4 regions of the Heyndrickxia faecalis genome follow, and region 1 is predicted to be linked to each of the others. Evidence: riboswitches for the same ligand, from Rfam matches in the RefSeq annotation. Region 1 holds a riboswitch; each other region holds the start of a gene.
The links. A riboswitch is a leader RNA that binds a small molecule or an ion and turns the genes downstream of it on or off. The one in region 1 is predicted to bind thiamine pyrophosphate.
Positions count from the first base shown of each region.

Region 1 (4,998 bases):
CATTTTTATACGTATATGTCAATTCTATTTCGTGCAATGTTTGTGCTCGCCTAAAGCGGGAGAAGGGAGAAAAATGAACAATCAATTTCGACGAGAAGATATTGACTTTTATTCAAATGGAACAAGGTGTAGCGCGTGGCTATATCTACCCAATGTAGATAAAAGGTGCCCGGTCATTGTAATGGCTCATGGCTTGGGTGGAGTGCGTGAAATGCGGTTGGACGCATATGCTGAAAGGTTTGCTGCTGCCGGGTATGCCTGCTTTTTATTTGATTATCGTAACCATGGAGCAAGTGACGGAAATAAAAGACAACGGATAAATGTAAAAGAACAACTTGCAGATTGGAACTCTGCCATTGATTTCATCAAAAAGAATGATAGCATTGATGATAGTAAAATACTCCTGTTTGGAAGTTCGTTTAGTGGGGGACACGTTATAACCCTATCAGCTCATCGAATAGATATTCTTGCAACCGTGGCACAGTGCCCATATACAAACACCTTAGCTACAGTGAAAACGGTCTCACCACTATCTGCCCTAAAAATATTCCCCTTTGCCATAGCTGACGTTTTATCTTCTATTACCGGGTATCATCCGGTCATGATTAAATTGGTGGATGCGCCGGGGAAAGTAGCGATGATGGCTGTTTCTGACTACAAAAAGGTTTTTAAGTTGATGCCTGAAAATTTAAAGTTTGTGAATAAAGCCCCCGCAAGATCGGTTTTAGAATTCTTTAAATATTCGCCTAGTAGATACACTAAAAATATAGGAATACCGATATTTTATGCGGTTTGTCGGAAAGATACATTAGCACCTGCTTGGGCAACCATAAAGTGTGCAAAACGCTCCAAGAAAGCAACGATAAAAGAGTATGACTGTGGACATTTCGATATTTATTTAGGTGATTATTTTGAAAATGCAATAGTAGATTATATAGGCTTTTTTGATAAAATTACAAAAGGCTAGTTGGATAATCAAATGCAACAAGCTAAATAAATGAAAAAAAACATGATAAACCGTTTGCGATAAAAACGCAATCAATACGGGGGTTTATCTATGGTGAAGATTGCCACCCTTCGTGCAGAAGGAAATCCATGCAAGTAATCACTGATATGGTTGGCTGTAATAAAAATACCGTATCTCGGGAACTGAAGCGTGGTACGGGCAGCATTTGAGTCAACATTCTTTGGCTCTGTTTCCATATTTTACAAAAACTTAAAAGACGGACAATAAATCTCCTGTTGCACAAAATACGATACTATGATATGGTAAGAGTAATGTAAATGAATATTCATAATAATCTACTAGGGGCGCCGGGTTGGCTGAGAAGTACCCTTTGAACCTGATCTAGTTCGTACTAGCGAAGGGAAGTAGGTGATGAAATTACACCTGATGATTTGTAATTGATACACCCGCTTTCCGATGGAGGGCGGGTTTTTTATTTTGAGGAGCCGCCTCTGGCTATCGCTCGGGGCAAGGGTGAAATCAGCTTGCAAACCGCATTCGGTTTCCCGGTAAACAAGGAGGAATCATTGTTGAAACGATCTTTTACAGAAAGGCTATATCAAAGTGTCCAGCCGATTTGGGAGAAAAACCATAACCATCCTTTTGTCGTGGGACTGGGGAACGGAACTTTAGAAAGAGATAAATTTATCTATTATTTAAAGCAGGATTACGTATATTTAGTTGAGTACGCAAAACTGTTTGCCATGGGTGTTGTGAAAGCGGGTAACCTCGACATGATGACGAGATTTGCTGCGGTTCTCCATGAATCGTTGCATTTTGAGATGGAACTGCACCGCCAATACGCTGCCGAGTTTGGCGTTACTCGGACGGATTTAGAAGCAACCCAACCAACACCGGTTAATCTTGCTTACACGAGTTATATGCTGCAAGTGGCCGCCAATGGAAGCTTGGCTGAACTTGTTGCCTGCTTGTTGCCGTGTGCCTGGGATTATTGGGAAATTGGGAAGCTGCTGAAATTAAATCATCGAGACAAATTGGAGGCCAATCCTTACAAGAAATGGATCGAAACCTATTCTTCAGAAACGTTCGGCTCCGGAACGCAGTGGTTAATTGACTTAATGGACCAACTGGCAAGCGGAAAATCAGAAACGGAACTGGCAGTCTTAGAACGCCATTTTCAAATAGCCTCAAAGTATGAGTATTTATTTTGGGATATGAACGATAAAAAACAAGACTGGCCGGTCTGATTTTCATTCGCAACTAAAAAGGAGGGAAGGTTGGTTCTAATGAGAAAAACACAAAAAATAACAGCAACTGCAGTTATTGCAGCTATCACAACTGCATCCAGCAGTTTGATTTATATCCCGGTTGGTTTTGCAAAAATTTTTCCGGTACAGCATTTTGCCAACATACTCTCGGCTGTTTTGCTCGGCCCCGGTTATGCGGTTGCGCAAGCTTTTATATCCTCGCTTTTACGTAACTTGCTTGGGACGGGGAGTATTTTTGCCTTTCCGGGAAGCATGATCGGCGCGTTTTTGGCAGCTTATCTGTACGCGAAGACGAATAAGCTCATTTTTGCCTTTGTTGGGGAGGTCATGGGGACAGGCATTCTCGGTGCCTTGGCATGTTATCCCATTGCTGTTTTCTTACTCGGCCAAGCGTCAACGCTTTTCGGATTTATCCCTGCCTTCTTTTTAAGCTCTTTTGCAGGGGCCATTTTTGGCTATGTTTTGATAAAAGTTTTACAAAAAAATAAAGGGTGGGACAGAATGATCAATCATACCGTAAGCAACCGTAAGCTTTGAGTGAAGCACCACGGAGGATTGAAGGCATTTGCCATGGTGCATACAGGTTGCCAGCCATTGATAACCGGTCAAAATCCATGCCAGCAAAACCAGGCTCTTGAAAACAGCAAGCTGTCTTGCGTTATTTTTATTCCTGTCCCGAAATCTGTGCCAGCAACAACAGGCTCTTGAAAGCAGAGCCTGATGCTGTTAGCATTATGACGGCACTCCGGCATAGTCTGAGACCTTCGCTGGCCGGATCCATTTGCCAACCGGCTCGCCTGTGATACCACCGCCATCCAGATCGAATATGAGCTGACCTCTTAAAAAAGTTTTCGTAACCCGGCAATCAATTTTTCTGCCGATATACGGGCTGTGCTTATGGCGGTAATAGAGGTCTTCCGCACTTACCGTGTATGGCCGGTCGGGATCGAGAAAGAGAAGATCCGCATCTTTTGCGAGCGCAATTTCCCCTTTCGATTTTAAGCCAAAACGTTCGGCAGGGTTGGTTGCAATCATGCGCGTAAATTGCGTAATGGGAATACTGCGCTTTTTGACAGCCTCATCGAACATCAAATCGACATTATGCTGGCACCCGGTTATGCCGCCCCATACCTCAAAAATATTTCCGGTTTCGCTGTCCTTCATTACAGGCGGGCAAGGGGAATGGTCGGATGTCAGCATATCGATTTTTCCTTGTTTCAATACTTCCCAAAGTTTTTCCTGCTCCGCTTCGCTGCGTAAAGGCGGGGAACATTTTGCAAGTGGGCCGATTTCCGCAAATTGGGCTGTTGTGATGGTAAAGTAATGGGGGCATGACTCAAGCGTGACATCCTGTCCTTCGTTCCGCGCTTTCGTAATTTCTTCCACTCCTTCCGCACTGCTGACATGGACAAAATGCAGTTTGCACCCGGTTTGTTTCGCAAAATACAGCGCCCGCTTGATGGCATCCACTTCTGTAAATACCGGCCGTGTTGAAACATAATCAGCCGGACTTGTTTTCCCTTGTTTGATCATCTCCTCTGCTAACCCATCGGTAATGGCGGCATTCTCTGCATGAATCAATAAAATATGTCCCAGCTCGGCTAATTTTTTCATCCCCGCATAAAGCGTGTAATCATCTACATTTTTAAAGTCTCCCGGCAAATCGGTTCCGCAGCTGGCCATAAAACATTTATAAGCGACCACGCCGCAATCAGAGAGTTCTTTTAAGTGATCGAGATTACCGGGCACTAATCCGCCGTAAAAGGCGTAGTCCACATAGTTTTTTTCGGCGGCAGCGGCAAGCTTTTTTTCTAAAGCATCTTTTGTTGTCGTGGCAGGCAGCGCATTTAAAGGCATATCTACATACGTTGTCGTTCCCCCGGCGGCAAGCGCCTTTGTTCCGGTTTCAAACCCTTCCCATTCCGTCCGTCCCGGTTCGCACATATGTACATGGATGTCGACCATTCCCGGCATTACATATTGGCCTGAAGCATCATAAACTTGTTCTGCTGTTTCCTCAATTTTATCCGCAATTACAGCAATTTTTCCATTTTGGATGGCAAGATCAGCGATTTTAACGCTGTTTCTAAAAACAACTTTTCCATTTTTAATGAGCGTATCATATTTCATTGTGAATGCCCTCCCTGTGATTTGGTTCGAGAACGACTGTGTTTTGAAAAATTGTATCCTTTTTAAATTTTGAAAATGGAAATGCGTATTTTGACAGAATGACATAGGCTAAACCAGCCGCAACAAAGCCGATGATCCATGCCAGTTCCACTTTTGCAAGTGCGGCAGCCGCGCCAATTACTAATGAAATGACAGCCGCAGGGTTATAGCCGGAATAAGGCCCGTCTTCCGCGTACAAGTCGGCGATATTTACCTTTTGTTTTCGGAAGATGTAGTACTCAATCAATAGAATGGCTACAATCGGACCTAAAAATGCCGAGTAAGCCAGAATAAAAATGTCGAGCCCCTTTGCTGAAGAATCCCGGACAAGCACCCATGGAAAAGATGCAAAAGCAAGCAGCCCTGTAATGGTGACAGCATACTTATACTTTAATTTCGTAAGCAATGTAATGACGTAAGTTGGCGGAATAATATTGGCAACCATATTCACCGAAACGGTCCCGATCACGATAAACGCAGACACGAAAAATGTAATATAAGGATTATCGACCACCACCGAAAAGGCCTTTACAGGATTTGTAATACCGGTAGCAGAAGCAAGCATGGCCCCCATCGTTAAAGCAAACCCGTATG
Region 1 is NZ_CP158453.1:2,814,906-2,819,903, reverse strand. It holds gene ABR335_RS13690 (alpha/beta hydrolase) at 74-967, shown strand; TPP riboswitch at 1,298-1,387, shown strand; gene tenA (thiaminase II) at 1,534-2,214, shown strand; gene thiW (energy coupling factor transporter S component ThiW) at 2,254-2,772, shown strand; gene allB (allantoinase AllB) at 2,968-4,365, opposite strand; gene ABR335_RS13670 (NCS1 family transporter) at 4,355-4,998, opposite strand, start outside.

Region 2 (4,998 bases), 710 kb from region 1:
CGTTTGCCAGCAAATAGGTAGTTACAATCCCGGCCATTCCGGCACCCACAACGGCCACATCGGCTTCCATATCCTGCGTTAACGATGGAAATTGCGGCATCGTGACCGTTTTGCGCCACAACGGTTCAGGAGATTGCGGCATTGAAGTTCCGTTCATGATTTGACCTCCCCGAAAGACTGTTATGTATAGTCTTCCCCGGGGAGGCCGGTCTAAACATTGCGATTTAGCTGTTGAGCAATTTATCCGTAATCTGGCGCATGATATCGCCTCTTGAGATGACGCCGACAACACGCCCTGCCTGATTGACGACCGGAAGCTTTTTAAAATGGTGTTTTGCCAGAATCCTGAGCGCATTTTCAAAATCGTCTTCAGGCCTTACCGTATACAGTTCCCGCCGTTTCATAATCTTTTCCACCGGGAAGTCCAGGCTGTGCACCAATTTTTCATTAAAGTCTTCCTGCTCATTTACCACGATCGTAATATAAAAATCGTAAACGGTCCGTGCCTTTGGCTGCAAAAAGCGGATGACATCCCCGTCGCTGATCATACCGAGCAGCTTTCCTTCCGCGTCCACGACCGGTACGCCGCCGATCCGGTGGTGGGCAAGCACCTTTAACAGTTCCCGGATCGTTGTCTCTTTTTTTACCGTAATAACATCCCGGATCATAAAATCTTTGACTTCCAATTTTCTCGCCCCTTTATATCCATCCATTTACAAATTATTGTAAACCTTTGCGGGGAAGGAAGCAATGAACAAACCGCCTATTGTGTGCCATCTACGTATTTCCCGTGATCCGGGAGCGCGATTTCATCAAATCTGGATGCAAGGTCCTCAAGCCCTTTCCTCAAGCCGGAGCCAGACATCGGGATCCCGTGGCCGCAAACAGCAGTTTCCGGCTTTAAAGCAGCTAATTTTTCAACTGAGCGTTTGGCCGCTTTCCAGTCATTTGTAAAATAGCGCGGTGGCCCGTTTACTTCCTGCCTTTGCACCAGCACTTTCCAAAATTCATCCTGCCTGACGGTGATAAATGCGTCCCCCGTGATCAACACGCTGTCTGCTCCCCTGAAGAACGACACATGCCCTCTCGAATGGCCGGGCGTATGGATCCATTTCCAGCCCGGCAAAAATGGGACCGTCCCGTCTTCGGGAAGGGGCTGGACAGCATGGCCAAGATCAACCGGTTCATTCGGATAAATCATGGAAATCTTCGCCAGCAGGCCGCCTTCAACGGACGGATCGGGATCCGGATACGTTTCACGCCCGGTTAAATAGGGCAACTCCAATCGATGTGCAAAAACCGGCACGTCCCACTTTTCCAATAATGGCGCAATCGCTCCGACATGGTCAAAATGGCCGTGCGTCAGTAAAACCGCTTTTGGTTTTGCCTTTTCCCCGAAGCGTGCCCGCACGGCTGAAAATATCGCTTCGGCAGAACCCGGCATGCCGGCATCCACGAGAACAAATGCATCGGTTCCGGCCCTGCCGATCAGGCACACATTGACAATTTGGATGGTAAGGCAATAGAGATCCGGCAGCAATTCTCTGCCTGTTCCGCTTTCAATCGAAGTCATCGGGATGACCCGGTGGCCAAACGGGTGATGAATGTCTTTGTCCATAAAATCCCCTTTCTTTCATTTTCCTTCTATTTATCTTTTCCCGTTTCTCGAAAGCATTACCCGTAGCCTCCTATCATCAACCGAAAAAGCAGTAAAAACCGGACTGCCGGCTTTACAAGGCGCCTGTTACCATGAAGCCTCTTTCCTTCAGCGAAAACGGCAAGGCGCAGTTGGCCTTGCCGTTTTCAAGTTGCTTTTATGCCGCATGCCTGTGCGGATTGCGGTATTTTGTCAGCAGCTGCGGGGCGGCATTCAAGAGAATCGCCGCAACAGCTGCGCATAAAATCGCATTCCCAATCATCGTGCCGCCATTCATGATGAGAGAATAGAGAAACGCCGACTGTCCTTTAGGCGCATAGGAACCCCAAAAAATCACGCCGGCTACGAAATGCCAGAAATAGCGGGCAAAACTTCCGGTAAGAACGGAAAGGCATATCCAAAAAGTCATCGTGCCCTTTTTATAGTGACGACAGCTTCTTTCGACAAGCGGCCGGAAAAGCCCGGCAAACCCGATGAACGAAAAAGCGACCGGATATTCCATGATGCCCTGAAGCGGGTTAAGAATATCATTAGCATCACCGGTGACGATCTGCAGCAGGCTCCAAATAAATCCGGAAGCAACACTTGCTTTAAATCCCCAGCGAAAAGCGACCACAAAAATCGGCAGCATGGCAAACGACAGAGAAATCGCGGACGTCACCTTAATGGACGGCAATAAGTCCAACACGAGCGCGAACGCCGCAAAAATAGCCGCTTCAATCATAGCCTGTAAACTTAATTTGCCCATAAAAAAATCCCCCTTTTGGTATGCATGAACATAACGAACCATGGGAGGACAAAAGAAATTCCACATCCCTACGCCGGCATTAACCGGACAGGTTCAAAGGGTCAGAACATGGCGTTCACTCTCAGCTTAACGCTCCCCCTGTGGTTACGTTCATGAAATTGTCACCTTTATGATAAACTTTTTGCCACAACATTTCAACAAAAAATTTAATCTTTTGGCAATAACAGCTCCGGAAAATTGTTTTTCGGCGAATTGACGCGTTCAGATACGGCATACATTTCCATTAGGTCTGCATCATACTGCGAAAGGAGTGGCAACAGCCGGCCCGCCTCAGTGACCGATGTGTCCAGCCATTTTTCTTCATCTTCCCTGCGTAAAATCACCGGCATCCGGTCGTGAATTTTTGCCATCATCCTGTTCGCCTTTGTCGTTAAAATCGTGCAAGTAAAGACCGGATTCCCTTCCTGGTCCATCCATTTTTCCCAAAGCCCGGCCATCGCAAAAATGCCCCTGTTCTTAAGCCTGATCCGCATCGGCGCCCGGGTGCCGTCTTTTCGGTTCCACTCAAAAAAAGAATCGGCCGGAATGAGGCAGCGCCGCCTTTTCACTGCCTCCCGGAAACCCGGTTTCTGAAATACGGTTTCGCTTCTGGCATTGATCATCTTATGCCCGATTTTCGGATCTTTTGCCCAGGAAGGAATCAAGCCCCATTTTAAAAAACCGAGTCTGTACTGCCCATGGGCGCTGATCACGGCAGCCACCATTTGCGAAGGCGCGACATTATAACTTTTGGCATATTCACTGCTTGAAAAAGAAGCTTTGGCATGGAACCTTTCTTCCAATTCATTTACAGATGCCGTTAACGTGTACCTCCCGCACATCCAAATCCCGCCTTTCTTTCTATCCTGAAAATATTGCCCGCTGATTTTCATCCTCTGCCATACCGCGTATGAAGCGGCAAAGATGCCCATTTTTCCCCATTTTACACAAAAAACAGGCAGATAAAAAGGATTTGGCCCAGTTGCACCAAATCCTTTCTCTGTTCCGGAACGCACCGCTTGTTAACCCTGCCCCCGAGCTGGGATGTTTGCAGCAGTTCCCGGTTTTTCTTCTCTTTTTCACATTCCGCTCTTTAGGCCTTGTTTCTTTCAAGAAAATGCCGTTTCCGAAGCAAGGAATCGTTCCGGCAGGGAGCGAGCACGGTTTCCATGCCCTTTTTCACCATCCGCTTTCCGGATCGTAAGGTTAAAAGCCACACCGGTTACCGGTTTAACGCCGCGTCTTCTTCTTCGATCCGGCGCAGCCGTTCAGCCACTTCTTCCGGTGTAAGGCCGTGTTCTTTTACATATAAGTTATTTGGTACGGTGCGGCATTCATGCGAGCAACTCCGCATATATTTATGTTCATTTTCTTCCGAGCATAAAATTTGCTTGTTGCAGGCCGGGTTGGCGCAGTTGACATAACGTTCGCACGGTTCCCCCGTAAAATAATCCCGGCCGACAACGACATGTTCTTTTCGGTTGACCGGAACGGAAATCCGTTCGTCGAATACATACAGTTTGCCGTCCCACAGCTCGCCCTGCACTTCCGGATCCTTTCCGTATGTTACAATCCCGCCGTGCAGTTGGCCGACATCTTCAAACCCCTCTTCCAAAAGCCAGCCCGAAAATTTTTCACAACGGATGCCGCCTGTGCAATACGTCACAATTCTTTTGCCTTTTAATTGATCTTTATGTTCGCGCACCCATCCCGGCAGTTCACGGAAAGCGCGGATATCCGGGCGCAATGCCCCGCGGAAATGCCCGAGATCATACTCATAATCATTGCGCGCATCCAGTACGACGGTATCTTCAGCCAGCAGCGCCTCGCGAAATTCTTTCGGAGACAAATATTTTCCCGTTTTTTCATTCGGATTGATGTCTTTTTCAAGCCGCAGCGTAACCAGTTCCTTGCGCGGGCGGACGTGCATTTTTTTAAACGCATGGCCATCTGCTTCATCTTCTTTAAAGACCATGTCCCGGAACCGGGGATCGGCGTGCATCTTTTCTTTATATTTGGTTGTTTGTTCAACCGTTCCGGAAACGGTGCCGTTGATCCCTTCTTTGGCAACGAGGATACGCCCCTTTAAACCGGTCTCTTTGCAAAACTGCAAATGTTCGGCTGCAAAGGCTTCCGGATTTTCAATTTCAACATACTTGTAATACAATAAGACTCTGTACGGCTTTGTTTGTTCCATTATTGATAACCACCTATCCAATTATATTTGCAAGATATAATGCAGGCTTTCAGGTTACACTGTCTCTTACAAACCACCATTTTACCAAAAGCCCGTTTGCATTTCAAAATTTTCACTGTGAAAACAGAAGAAACGAAATGATTTATCAATCCTGTTTGATGCGTTATACTTGTTCAGACAGGAATAAAAGAAAGGTGTTATGCAATGAAATCGCTTGTACTCGCCGAAAAGCCGAGCGTCGGGCGCGAACTTGCGCGCGTCCTCGGCTGCACGGAAAATAAAAAACGTTATATTGAAGGGCCGCGCTATATCGTGACATGGGCGCTCGGCCATTTGATCGAACTGAAAATGCCGGAA
Region 2 is NZ_CP158453.1:2,109,515-2,114,512, forward strand. It holds gene ABR335_RS10290 (FAD-dependent oxidoreductase) at 1-157, opposite strand, end outside; gene ABR335_RS10295 (CBS domain-containing protein) at 225-686, opposite strand; gene ABR335_RS10300 (MBL fold metallo-hydrolase) at 764-1,618, opposite strand; gene thiT (energy-coupled thiamine transporter ThiT) at 1,815-2,405, opposite strand; TPP riboswitch at 2,454-2,554, opposite strand; gene ABR335_RS10310 (SOS response-associated peptidase) at 2,612-3,286, opposite strand; gene ABR335_RS10315 (rhodanese-related sulfurtransferase) at 3,667-4,641, opposite strand; gene ABR335_RS10320 (DNA topoisomerase III) at 4,846-4,998, shown strand, end outside.
Region 2: it holds a riboswitch for thiamine pyrophosphate, as region 1 does, so the genes downstream of both, thiT (energy-coupled thiamine transporter ThiT) here and tenA (thiaminase II) in region 1, are expected to answer to the same signal.

Region 3 (4,998 bases), 810 kb from region 1:
ACGCCGGAATGTATTCATTGTGGATGATTCCATGTATGAGCGAGCCAGCGCAAAGCACGTTGAACTTGCGGCGTTTCAGTTTGACCATGCGAAACACAAACATACCCGTGGCTTTCGGTTTCTTCAACTCGGTTGGAGTGACGGCAATACATTCCTTCCTGTTAACTTTTCCTTGCTTTCTGGCAAGAATCAAGTGTGCAGCCCAAAATCCATTGACGGCCGTACATTTTCAGGAAAGCGTAAGATTCAGGCACAGCGCAAAGCAACCAATGTAGTGTTGGAATTGATATCATCAACCTTGTCTCAAGGAGTGAATGCTTCCTACGTCTTGTTTGATTCCTGGTTTTCTAGCCCTAAGATGTTTCATCAGTTGCGTGAAATGGGACTTCATGGAGTAGCCATGGTGAAACGTTCTAAGAAAGTTTATTACCAATTCAACGATGGACTGATGGATGTGAAAACGGTCTTTAACACCCAGAAGAAACGTCGCGGACGTTCACGCTATCTGTTATCCATTCTTGTTGAAGCAGTAGACGGGGAAACGTCGGTGCCAGTCAAACTCGTTTATATCCGCAACCGCAATAAACGAAATGATTACCTTGTCTTGGCGACAACGGACACCCGGCTCTCTGAAGATGAAGTTATTCAGCTTTACGGAAAGCGCTGGTCGATTGAAGTATACTTCAAGATGTGTAAACAGTACCCCCTCCTGGCAAAATATCAAGGATTGTCTTATGACGGTATCTTTGCACATACCGCTCTTGTCGCAATTGGTTACTCAATCCTTGCAGTCCAACACCGTGAACAGGTAGATGATCGGACCCTGGGTGAGTTGTTTTATCTCATGGTTGATGAACTTACTGACATCACCTTCGCAGAAGCGATTCAACAATGATTGATTTATTTAGAGAAGCCTTTAAGGATGAGTATATCCTTTGTGAAGAAGTACTAAATACTACTTTGAGCAATTTAAAAAAAGTTACATGTCAGCTATCAAAAACACCTAATTAAAGCAGCTTAGCTCTAAATTAGACGGGATAACCGCAGTGGCGACAAGGAGTTTGCACGATTTTCGTACTTTCAAGTTTTAGTTATTAATATCATGGCCTGGGAATCGGAAATTTGCAAGGCCAGTATCATGGTACAAAAAACGATCAGGCCCATTTTTAAAACGGGAAAGCCGGAGAGAAAGCGGAATCCTTCAGTTAGCGCGAACTTTTCCCGATGTTCAGGATCTCTTTTTACCGGGGCCTGTAATGTTGGCGCCTTTATTCCAAACAGCAGGAGGGCAGAAAGGGAAGAAAGAAAATTGAATTAAAAAAAGCTTGCACTACTTTACACAGGCAAATAGAAAGCCTATAATGGAAAAAAGTGAATATTTCAGACTACTAGGGGTGCCCGGATTGGCGGGCTGAGAGAAAAACATTTGGTTTTTCAACCCTTTGGACCTGATCCGGATCATGCCGGCGTAGGAAAGTAGGGATTTTGGGAAATTTTCTTGCTTATTAAAGTCAGGTCTTTTACAGGCCTGGCTTTTTTCTGTTGGAAGGGAGGGAAAATAGCTGCTTTTAGGGCGGTAACCGGAAAAACCCCGTCAATGACGACGGGCAGGAAGAAATAAAAACAAAAAGTAGGTGGAAGATTGCTATAGCAGGAAAAAATTCAAATGGTTGAACGGGCTTTGGAACGGTTTGCAGCTTGTACATATTGGAAGTTCGGATGAAAGGAGGTTTCCTAAATGAAGTGGCGAAAATGGCTGGGGGATTACGGACTTTTTTGCGTTACGATGCTGGTCTTGATAGCCGGCTGGCAGTGGGTCATACAGAAAGGGGTGATCCCGTCTTTCATTTTGCCGTCCCCTACCCAAATCTATGCATCTTTCATAGAAAATCACAGGCAACTAATAAATGTGCATTTGCCTGCGACAGTGGAGGAAGTCGGCATCGGTTTTCTTTTATCTGTTGCGGGTGGAGTGATGATCGGTGTCATCATGTATGTCTCCAAAACGGCTGAAAAAATCTTTTATCCGTTTCTTGTTATTTCGCAAACGATCCCGCTTGTCGCCGTATCACCTGTTTTTATGATGTGGTTCGGCTATTCAGTTTGGAGCAAGGTAGCGATTATTGTGTTAACGGCTATCTTTCCGATTGTAATCAGCACTTTTGACGGATTAAAAACCGTCGATCCCGCCTATCTGAATTTGTTTCGGACAATGGGCGCCAGCCGTTGGGATATTTTCCGAAAACTTTCTGTCCCGATGGCCCTTCCCCAATTTTTATCCGGCTTGAAATTATCGGTTGTATATTGTGTCAGCGGGGCAGCGATCGGAGAGTGGCTTGGCGCAACTGCGGGGCTTGGCTTTTTTAGCAAGCGAATGTCTGGGTATTTGCAGTCGGGCGCTGTTTTTTCGGCCGTTTTTCTTTTGGCTGCACTCGGCATGGGATTATTTTTGCTTATTTATGGGATGGAAAAAAGCTTATTGAAAAACAGAACAAAAATTTAGGGGGATTTTCAATGAAGAAACGATGGGTAATGGTCGCTGTACTGGCGTGTATGCTAGGTGCCTGCAGCAATCATTCGCAGCAAGCAACGAAACATGCGCAAAAAGTAACGATCATGCTGGATTGGTATCCAAATGCGGTTCATTCTTTTCTTTATGTAGCCAAGGAAAAAGGCTATTTTAAAGCGCAGGGCCTTGATGTCAGCATCAAAATGCCTTCTGACACAAATGACCCGTTAAAACTTGCGGCTGCGAATCGAATTGATATTGCATTAAGTTATCAACCCCAAGTGTTAATCGCGCGCGATGAGAATATTCCGGTCCAATCTTTTGGCACCGTCGTCCGCCATACGCTGAACCGTGTGATGGTGCCAGCTTCAAGTGGTATCCGCTCACCGAAAGACCTGGCGGGCAAAACGGTCGGCTATTCTTCCATTCCGCTGGAAGAAGCAGTCGTTCGGACAATGGTCAAAGCAGACGGGGGCGATCCGGACAAGGTGAAAACAGTGGATGTTGGCTATGATTTAATCCCTGCTCTGACAGCCCGTAAAACTGATGCGATCGTCGGCGGTTTTGTTAATCATGAACAGTTGCTGCTGGAAAAGGAAGGCGTACCCGTTAGAGCATTCAATCCGGCAAAATACGGTGTTCCGGATTATGCCGAACTCGTTTTCATCGCAAACGAAAATAAGCTGAAACAGCAGCCAGACATTTTTAAAAAATTTCTTGCTGCTGCCGAAAAAGGCCAGCAATATGTCAAAAAACATCCGGAAAAGGCGCTTGCCATTTTGTTAAAACATGAAGATGCCTCTTCACCGCTGGATAAAAATGTGGAAACGAAGAGCCTGCACATTTTGCTGCCGCTGATGAGCGAAAAAAATAAAACGATTGCCGATCAGGGCCTGAAAAAATGGCAAGACGTTTCGGATTGGCTGTACCAGACAAAGATCACAAAAACACATGTCAATGCCGCAAAAGCTTTTGTCCATTTAGAAAATAAATAAGGAGCATTCTGGAAGCCAAATCGCTTTGGCTTCCGCCAGCATGGGATCACAAAACCGGGTGGCGGAACATGCAGAGTATGTTATTCGCTTCAAGCGCTGCATGTTCCTGCGGGAAGCCGCAAAAAAACCGCAGCTGTATGCCTGCGGTTTGCATGTTAAGCCTAAAAAGGGCCTCCGGGGCTTTGCCATCCTGCTGAACATAACGATCAAACGTCTCGGGCCAGGAAAAAACGCTTATCGCCTGGCCCAAATGGCAAAGCATGCGATGCGGCTCTTTCCGGAAAAAGCCGCATCGCATGCTTTGAGCAATGAATGGGACTGGTTAATACACCATGCTTTCATCGTGGTAATATTTAAATTCGAGCAAGTTGTTGGAGGGATCTTGGAGGAAAAATGTCCAATGTTCCTCTTGCCTGCCCCCAAACCGGACCATTTTCTCCTGGAAAAATGCCAAGCGGTTTTTCTTTGCGGATTGGAGGGTTTCCTCAAATGCTGCTTTATCCAAAAAAGTAATGCCGAAATGGCGGGGATACATTTTCGGGTTGGGGTCTATTTTTTCAGGGCTCAGATGGCAGACAACCTGGTCCCCGAAAAAATTGAAAGTGACCCGGTCATCATACCGGCGCGCCACCTTACAGCCTAATTTCTGATAGAAATCGGCTGTTTCATCAAGATCTTTGCACGGGATCGCCAAATGAAAAATTTTATCCGTTTTTCTCATGGGAATCTCCTCCAATAAAAAAAGTATCTGATCGCAAACCGAGCCTTAATGTTTCAAGCGCAAGGGCATCCGAAAAAGGGATGTTGGCCAGATTGGCATCCGGGCCGAGCTGTTGGATAAAAAAAGCCTGGAGCTGCTTGTTGGGCGCTTCGAAAATGAAAGCATCGCGGGGAATCCCGGAGTCCAGGATGGCCGCAAACATCTCCTCCCGTATTTCCCCGTCCCCGTTGCAAATGCCGCTCGTGCCGCTTTCCCTTGCCTCTGTCATCACTTTATATGCGCCTGCTTCTAAATCTTGACTAATCGATTCCAGCCATAACGCCGGCGTGTCGGCTATTGATTTGGCAGTATCTTTTGAGCCAACTTCACTTAACACTTTAAACTCCTTTGAAAATTCCGCAATATAATGGCACTTTTCCGGATTGGACAGCGGCAGGGTGCCATTTGAGATTTCAACATATTCGCATGCAAACCGCCGGCAGTATTGAACGTACCGATCCGTCTTTCCCTGGCTGGCAAACTTTTCAAATAAAGTGCCGCCGAAAAAGAAGGCAATGACGTTTTGCCTCAGGTGATCTATTTTTTCTTCCAAATGGCGCGAAACCACCGATGTTCCCCAGCCGAATTTGACGAAATCAATATAAGGGGCTGCACTGTTCATGGTATCTTTAAAAAAGTTCAGCGGAATGCCATTGTCAATTAAGATGGTGATTCCGCAATCCCGCGGTTTCTCATTGCGTAAAGGCAGTGTCAAACCATGGTCATTCATCTTC
Region 3 is NZ_CP158453.1:2,000,058-2,005,055, reverse strand. It holds partial or broken gene ABR335_RS09760 (IS4 family transposase) at 1-1,021, shown strand, start outside; TPP riboswitch at 1,381-1,492, shown strand; gene ABR335_RS09755 (ABC transporter permease) at 1,739-2,503, shown strand; gene ABR335_RS09750 (ABC transporter substrate-binding protein) at 2,515-3,504, shown strand; gene ABR335_RS09745 (VOC family protein) at 3,827-4,225, opposite strand; gene ABR335_RS09740 (phosphosulfolactate synthase) at 4,209-4,994, opposite strand; gene ABR335_RS09735 (2-phosphosulfolactate phosphatase) at 4,987-4,998, opposite strand, start outside.
Region 3: it holds a riboswitch for thiamine pyrophosphate, as region 1 does, so the genes downstream of both, ABR335_RS09755 (ABC transporter permease) here and tenA (thiaminase II) in region 1, are expected to answer to the same signal.

Region 4 (4,998 bases), 800 kb from region 1:
GGGGAACTTTTGTTTGCATTCCTGCATAAAAGGCAGAATTGATGAAATGTTCCTAGGATGATAGACTGATAAAGAAAGATATGTTAGAATTCAACAAAATATGGATGGGGAGCTGGCAGTTTTGGAAGCAAAAAATGCGTTAAACATCCGGCGGCTGGGCGGCAAGGAAAAACTTCCGATGGATTTACTGCTCCTTGCCGACCCGTCACGCGAAATGGTGATGGCTTATGCCAACCGCGGAGAATGCTATGTGGCGGAAATTGAAGAAAAGGTGATCGGCGTTTACATCCTGCTACCGGCGAGGCCGGGAATCGTGGAATTGGCGAATGTGGCGGTTGCAAAAGAACATCAAGGGAAAGGCTTTGGAAAACGGCTTGTGCTGGATGCCATCCGGAGGGCAGGAAAAAGAGGATTTAAAACGATCGAAGTAGGCACCGGCAATTCCAGCATCAGCCAGCTGGCCTTGTATCAAAAATGCGGTTTCCGGATCTCCGGGGTGGACAGAGGCTTTTTCGTCAGGCATTATGCTGAAACGATATATGAAAACGGGATTCGCTGCCGGGATATGGTACGGTTATCCCTCGATTTGGTAGAAACGACATGCAAGGGGTAATGGAATTGGAACTGGTCTTTTACAATGATGATTTCAAGCAGCAATTGGACAACTATACAATAACGGATGATCAGCTCCGTTTCACCGGCCATCCGGATGAAGCCATTGCCCTTGCAAAAGATGATCCGGAACGGCACCCTGTTGTTGCAATCCGGCATGGCAGGATCACAAACTTTTTTGTGCTCCATGAAAAAAATGGCGCCAGGCCATATACAAATCATCCGCATGCCATATTGCTGCGGACGTTTTCAACCGATTTCCACCAGCAGGGAAAAGGATACGCCAGGCAATGTTTAAAACAGCTGCCCCATTTTGTCCGTACCCATTTTCTGGAAATAGAGCAGATGGTTCTTGGGGTGAATACGGAAAATGTTGCTGCCCAAAATTTGTACAGACAAGCCGGGTTTGTGGATGAAGGGGGCAGGATGTTTGGAAAAAAAGGCGAATTGATTATTATGCATTACCATTTAGGCAAAGAAGGGATATACAGATGAAAATAAAAGAACTTGCAAACCGGGAAGAGTGGAAAGCAGCGTTTCCGGTGATGAAACAGCTGCGTAAACATTTGGACGAAGAACACTATCTCCAGCTGGTGGAAGAGGCGGCAGAAAAATCGGATTACAAGATGGCCGCAGTAATAGATGACGGAAACATTGTGGCGGTAACCGGCTATATGCCGATGATTACCTTGTACAACGGGCGGTTTATTTGGGTATGCGACCTGGTGACGGATGAAGCGCACAGATCAAAAGGGTACGGCGCCAGGCTTTTGGCGCATGTGGAAAAACAGGCCGGCGAAAACGGATACGGCATTGTATCCCTGTCATCCGGCCTGCAGAGAAAAGACGCACACCGGTTTTATGAAGAAAAAATGGATTATGATAAAGTCAGTTATGTTTTTTTAAAAAGATTGTAAACTTTACATCTTTGTTGGAAAGGGATATAATAGCTAAAAATAATCTTTCAAACTACTAGGGGTGCCCGGATCTGGCGGGCTGAGAGAAAAACCGGCGTTTTTCAACCCTTTGGACCTGATCCGGATCATACCGGCGTAGGAAAGTAGGAATTTGTAAAAAAATTTCTTGCTGATAAAGTCAGGTCTTTTCGGGCCTGGCTTTTTTGCATGGAAAGGGGTGGGACAAATGAAACTCGATGAGCAGGTGGTTGCCGTCACCGGCGGAAGCAGGGGGTTAGGCAAAGCAGTTGTAAAAGCTTTTGCAAGAGAAGGGGCGGGCGTTGTCATCAACTATTTTGAGAGTGAGGGGAAGGCAAAGGATCTTCAGAATATTTTAGGAGAAAAAGCGGTTGCCCTGAAGGCGGATGTAAGGGATCCGGCGCAGGTAAGAAAGATGTTCCGGCAGGCCGAAGCTTATTTTTCCAGGCCTGTCACGACAATTGTAAATAATGCCCTCGTGCATTTCCGCTTTGATCCGGAATCCCGGCACGATGCTTCCCGAATTTCGTGGGAGGAATACAGCTTGCAGATGGAAGGTGCGGTTCGCGGCGCATTAAATACCATACAGGCCGGCCTTGCGGAAATGAAACGGCTGCATTTCGGCAGGGTGATCAATATTGGCACAAACCTGTTTCAAAATCCGGTTGTCGCCTACCATGATTACAATACGAGCAAGGCAGCGCTCCTCGGCTTCACCCGGAGCATGGCGAAAGATCTGGGGCAATATGGCATTACCGTTAATATGGTATCCGGCGGCCTTCTGAAAACGACGGATGCAAGTGCAGCCACATCTGAAGCGGTTTTTCAATTGATTCAGGAAACTACTCCGCTGCAAAAGGTGACAGAACCGGAAGACGTTGCGGATGCCGTGTTGTTTTTTGCATCGCCATGGGCCAGGGCGGTAACCGGGCAAAACCTCGTCGTTGACGGCGGACTTGTAATGGATTAGGAGGGAATGAAAATGGAAAAGGAAAAACCAATTGAACTGCTTGAAAAAATCAGGGAAGCCAATCCGCTTATCCATAATATCACGAATATTGTGGTGGCTAATTTCACAGCAAACGGGCTCCTGGCACTTGGCGCATCTCCGGTAATGGCCGATGCGGTGGAAGAAGTTGCCGATATGGCGAAAGCGGCAAATGCGGTCGTGTTAAATATCGGCACTTTGAACGAAAAAGCCGTCGAAGCCATGATTTTGGCGGGAAAGTCTGCAAATGAAAATGGCGTTCCGGTCGTCCTCGATCCGGTAGCTGCCGGTTCAACCCGTTACCGGACAGAAACGGCAAAAAAATTGCTGAAAGAAATCCGCTTCACATCCATCAGGGGAAATGCCGGAGAAATCGCCAATCTGATCGGAATAGATGCCAAAGTTAAAGGCGTCGATGCAGGAGATACCAGCCTGGATACGGGCGAACTCGCTTTAAAAGCGGCAAAAACGCTTCATACTACGGTCGTGGTAAGTGGCAAGACGGATGCGGTGTCAAACGGTTCCGAACTCTATCTCGTACATAACGGCCACCCGCTTTTAACAAAAGTCACCGGGACAGGCTGCCTTTTGTCCGCAGTTTGCGGCGCCTTTCTCGCTGTTGAGGAAGATCCGGTTCAGGCATCCGTTTCGGCGCTTGCGATTTACGGCGCTGCTGCGGAAATCGCAAGAGAAAAAACAGGCGGGGATTTGCCGGGCAGTTTTCAAATGGCGTTTTTAGACCAGCTGGCAGAAATAGGAGCTGAAGAAATCCAAAAATATGCCTCTTTTGAAAAGAAAGAAGGGTGAACATCATGAAAAAAGCACTCACGATTGCCGGTTCTGATTCCGGGGGCGGTGCCGGCATCCAGGCGGACTTGAAAACATTTCAGGAATTGGAAGTATACGGCATGTCCGTGATTACCGCGGTGACAGCGCAAAATACACGCGGCGTCCAGGGGGTATTTCCGCTCGGACCCGAAGCCGTCTCCCGCCAATTGGAGTCCATTGCCGGAGATATGGGGACGGATGCGCTAAAAACCGGCATGTTGTTTGATTCCGGCATCATCGAAGTGGCCGCGGAAAAAATCAAAACCTACCGCTGGGAAAAACTCGTTGTGGACCCGGTGATCATTGCAAAAGGCGGGGAAACCCTTTTGCAAAAGGAAGCGGTTCAAGCCTTAAAAAGCAAGCTGCTTCCGCTCGCCTTCATTGTGACGCCGAATCTTCCGGAAGCAGCGGAACTGGCAGGAATGCCCATCCGCAATGCCGGGGATCGGAAGGAAGCGGCACGCATCATTGCGGATTGCGGTCCCCGGTATTGTCTCATTAAAGGCGGACATCATGAGTCTTCCCCGGTTTCGAGCGACTTGCTTTTTGACGGGGTGAATTTTTACGAATATACAGCGAAAAGGTACGCAACAAAAAATACGCACGGCACCGGCTGTACGTTTTCTTCGGCGATTACGGCGGAATTGGCAAAAGGCGCGGATATATTTGCTGCAGTGTCGACAGCAAAAGCATTCATTTCCGCCGCGATCGAAGACGGCATTCAAATTGGACACGGGCACGGGCCGACAAACCATTGGGCGTACCAAAAAAGGAGAATGAATAACCGATGACAGCCGAATATTTGCGTGGCGCATTGAAACTGTATTTTATTATGGGCAGCCCGAACTGCACGCTGCCGCCGGAACAAGTGCTGGAAAAGGCCATCAGGGGCGGCGTCACCCTTTTTCAATTCCGTGAAAAAGGGAATGGTGCACGAAAAGGCGAAGAAAAGAAAGCGCTTGGTGAAAAATTGAAGTGGATATGCCAAAAAAACGGGATTCCTTTTCTTGTAAATGATGATATTGCACTTGCGTTGGAACTGGATGCTGATGGTGTGCATGTCGGGCAGGAAGATGAACCGCTGGCATCCGTACGAGAAAAGTTGGGGGATAAGATCATCGGCGTCTCGGCCTATACGTTGGAGGAAGCCAGGCAGGCAGCAAACGGAGGCGCGGATTATCTTGGCGTCGGCCCAATTTTTCCGACGAAATCGAAAGAAGATGCGAAAGAAGCGAAAGGCACAGCCGTCATTCGCGAAATCCGCCAAAATGGCATCCGGATTCCAATTGTCGGAATTGGCGGCATAGGGCCGGGCAATGCAAAAAGCGTCATAGAAGCGGGCGCAGACGGCGTTTCCGTCATTTCTGCGATCGCAGGCGCGGAAGATGCAGAAGCGGCAGCTGTCCTGTTGAAAAGGGAGCTCGCTTTATAATGAAGGCGTAAAGCCCCCTGCGCCTTTTGACAGTTTAAAAATGGAATCAAGATAAGCCGGGTGTAGGAGCCTGGCTTTTTTGGTGCCAAGCAGGCTGAATGGCGGTGAATTTTTTGCGAGAATTTTTCAATATCTTGGTTGATAAAACGTTTGTTCTTGTGATAAAATACAAACAAACATTCCGGTGGAAGGGAAGGTGAGGG
Region 4 is NZ_CP158453.1:2,012,662-2,017,659, reverse strand. It holds gene ABR335_RS09820 (GNAT family N-acetyltransferase) at 101-613, shown strand; gene ABR335_RS09815 (GNAT family N-acetyltransferase) at 613-1,107, shown strand; gene ABR335_RS09810 (GNAT family N-acetyltransferase) at 1,104-1,529, shown strand; TPP riboswitch at 1,577-1,688, shown strand; gene ABR335_RS09805 (3-oxoacyl-ACP reductase) at 1,756-2,517, shown strand; gene thiM (hydroxyethylthiazole kinase) at 2,530-3,342, shown strand; gene thiD (bifunctional hydroxymethylpyrimidine kinase/phosphomethylpyrimidine kinase) at 3,348-4,154, shown strand; gene thiE (thiamine phosphate synthase) at 4,151-4,795, shown strand.
Region 4: it holds a riboswitch for thiamine pyrophosphate, as region 1 does, so the genes downstream of both, ABR335_RS09805 (3-oxoacyl-ACP reductase) here and tenA (thiaminase II) in region 1, are expected to answer to the same signal.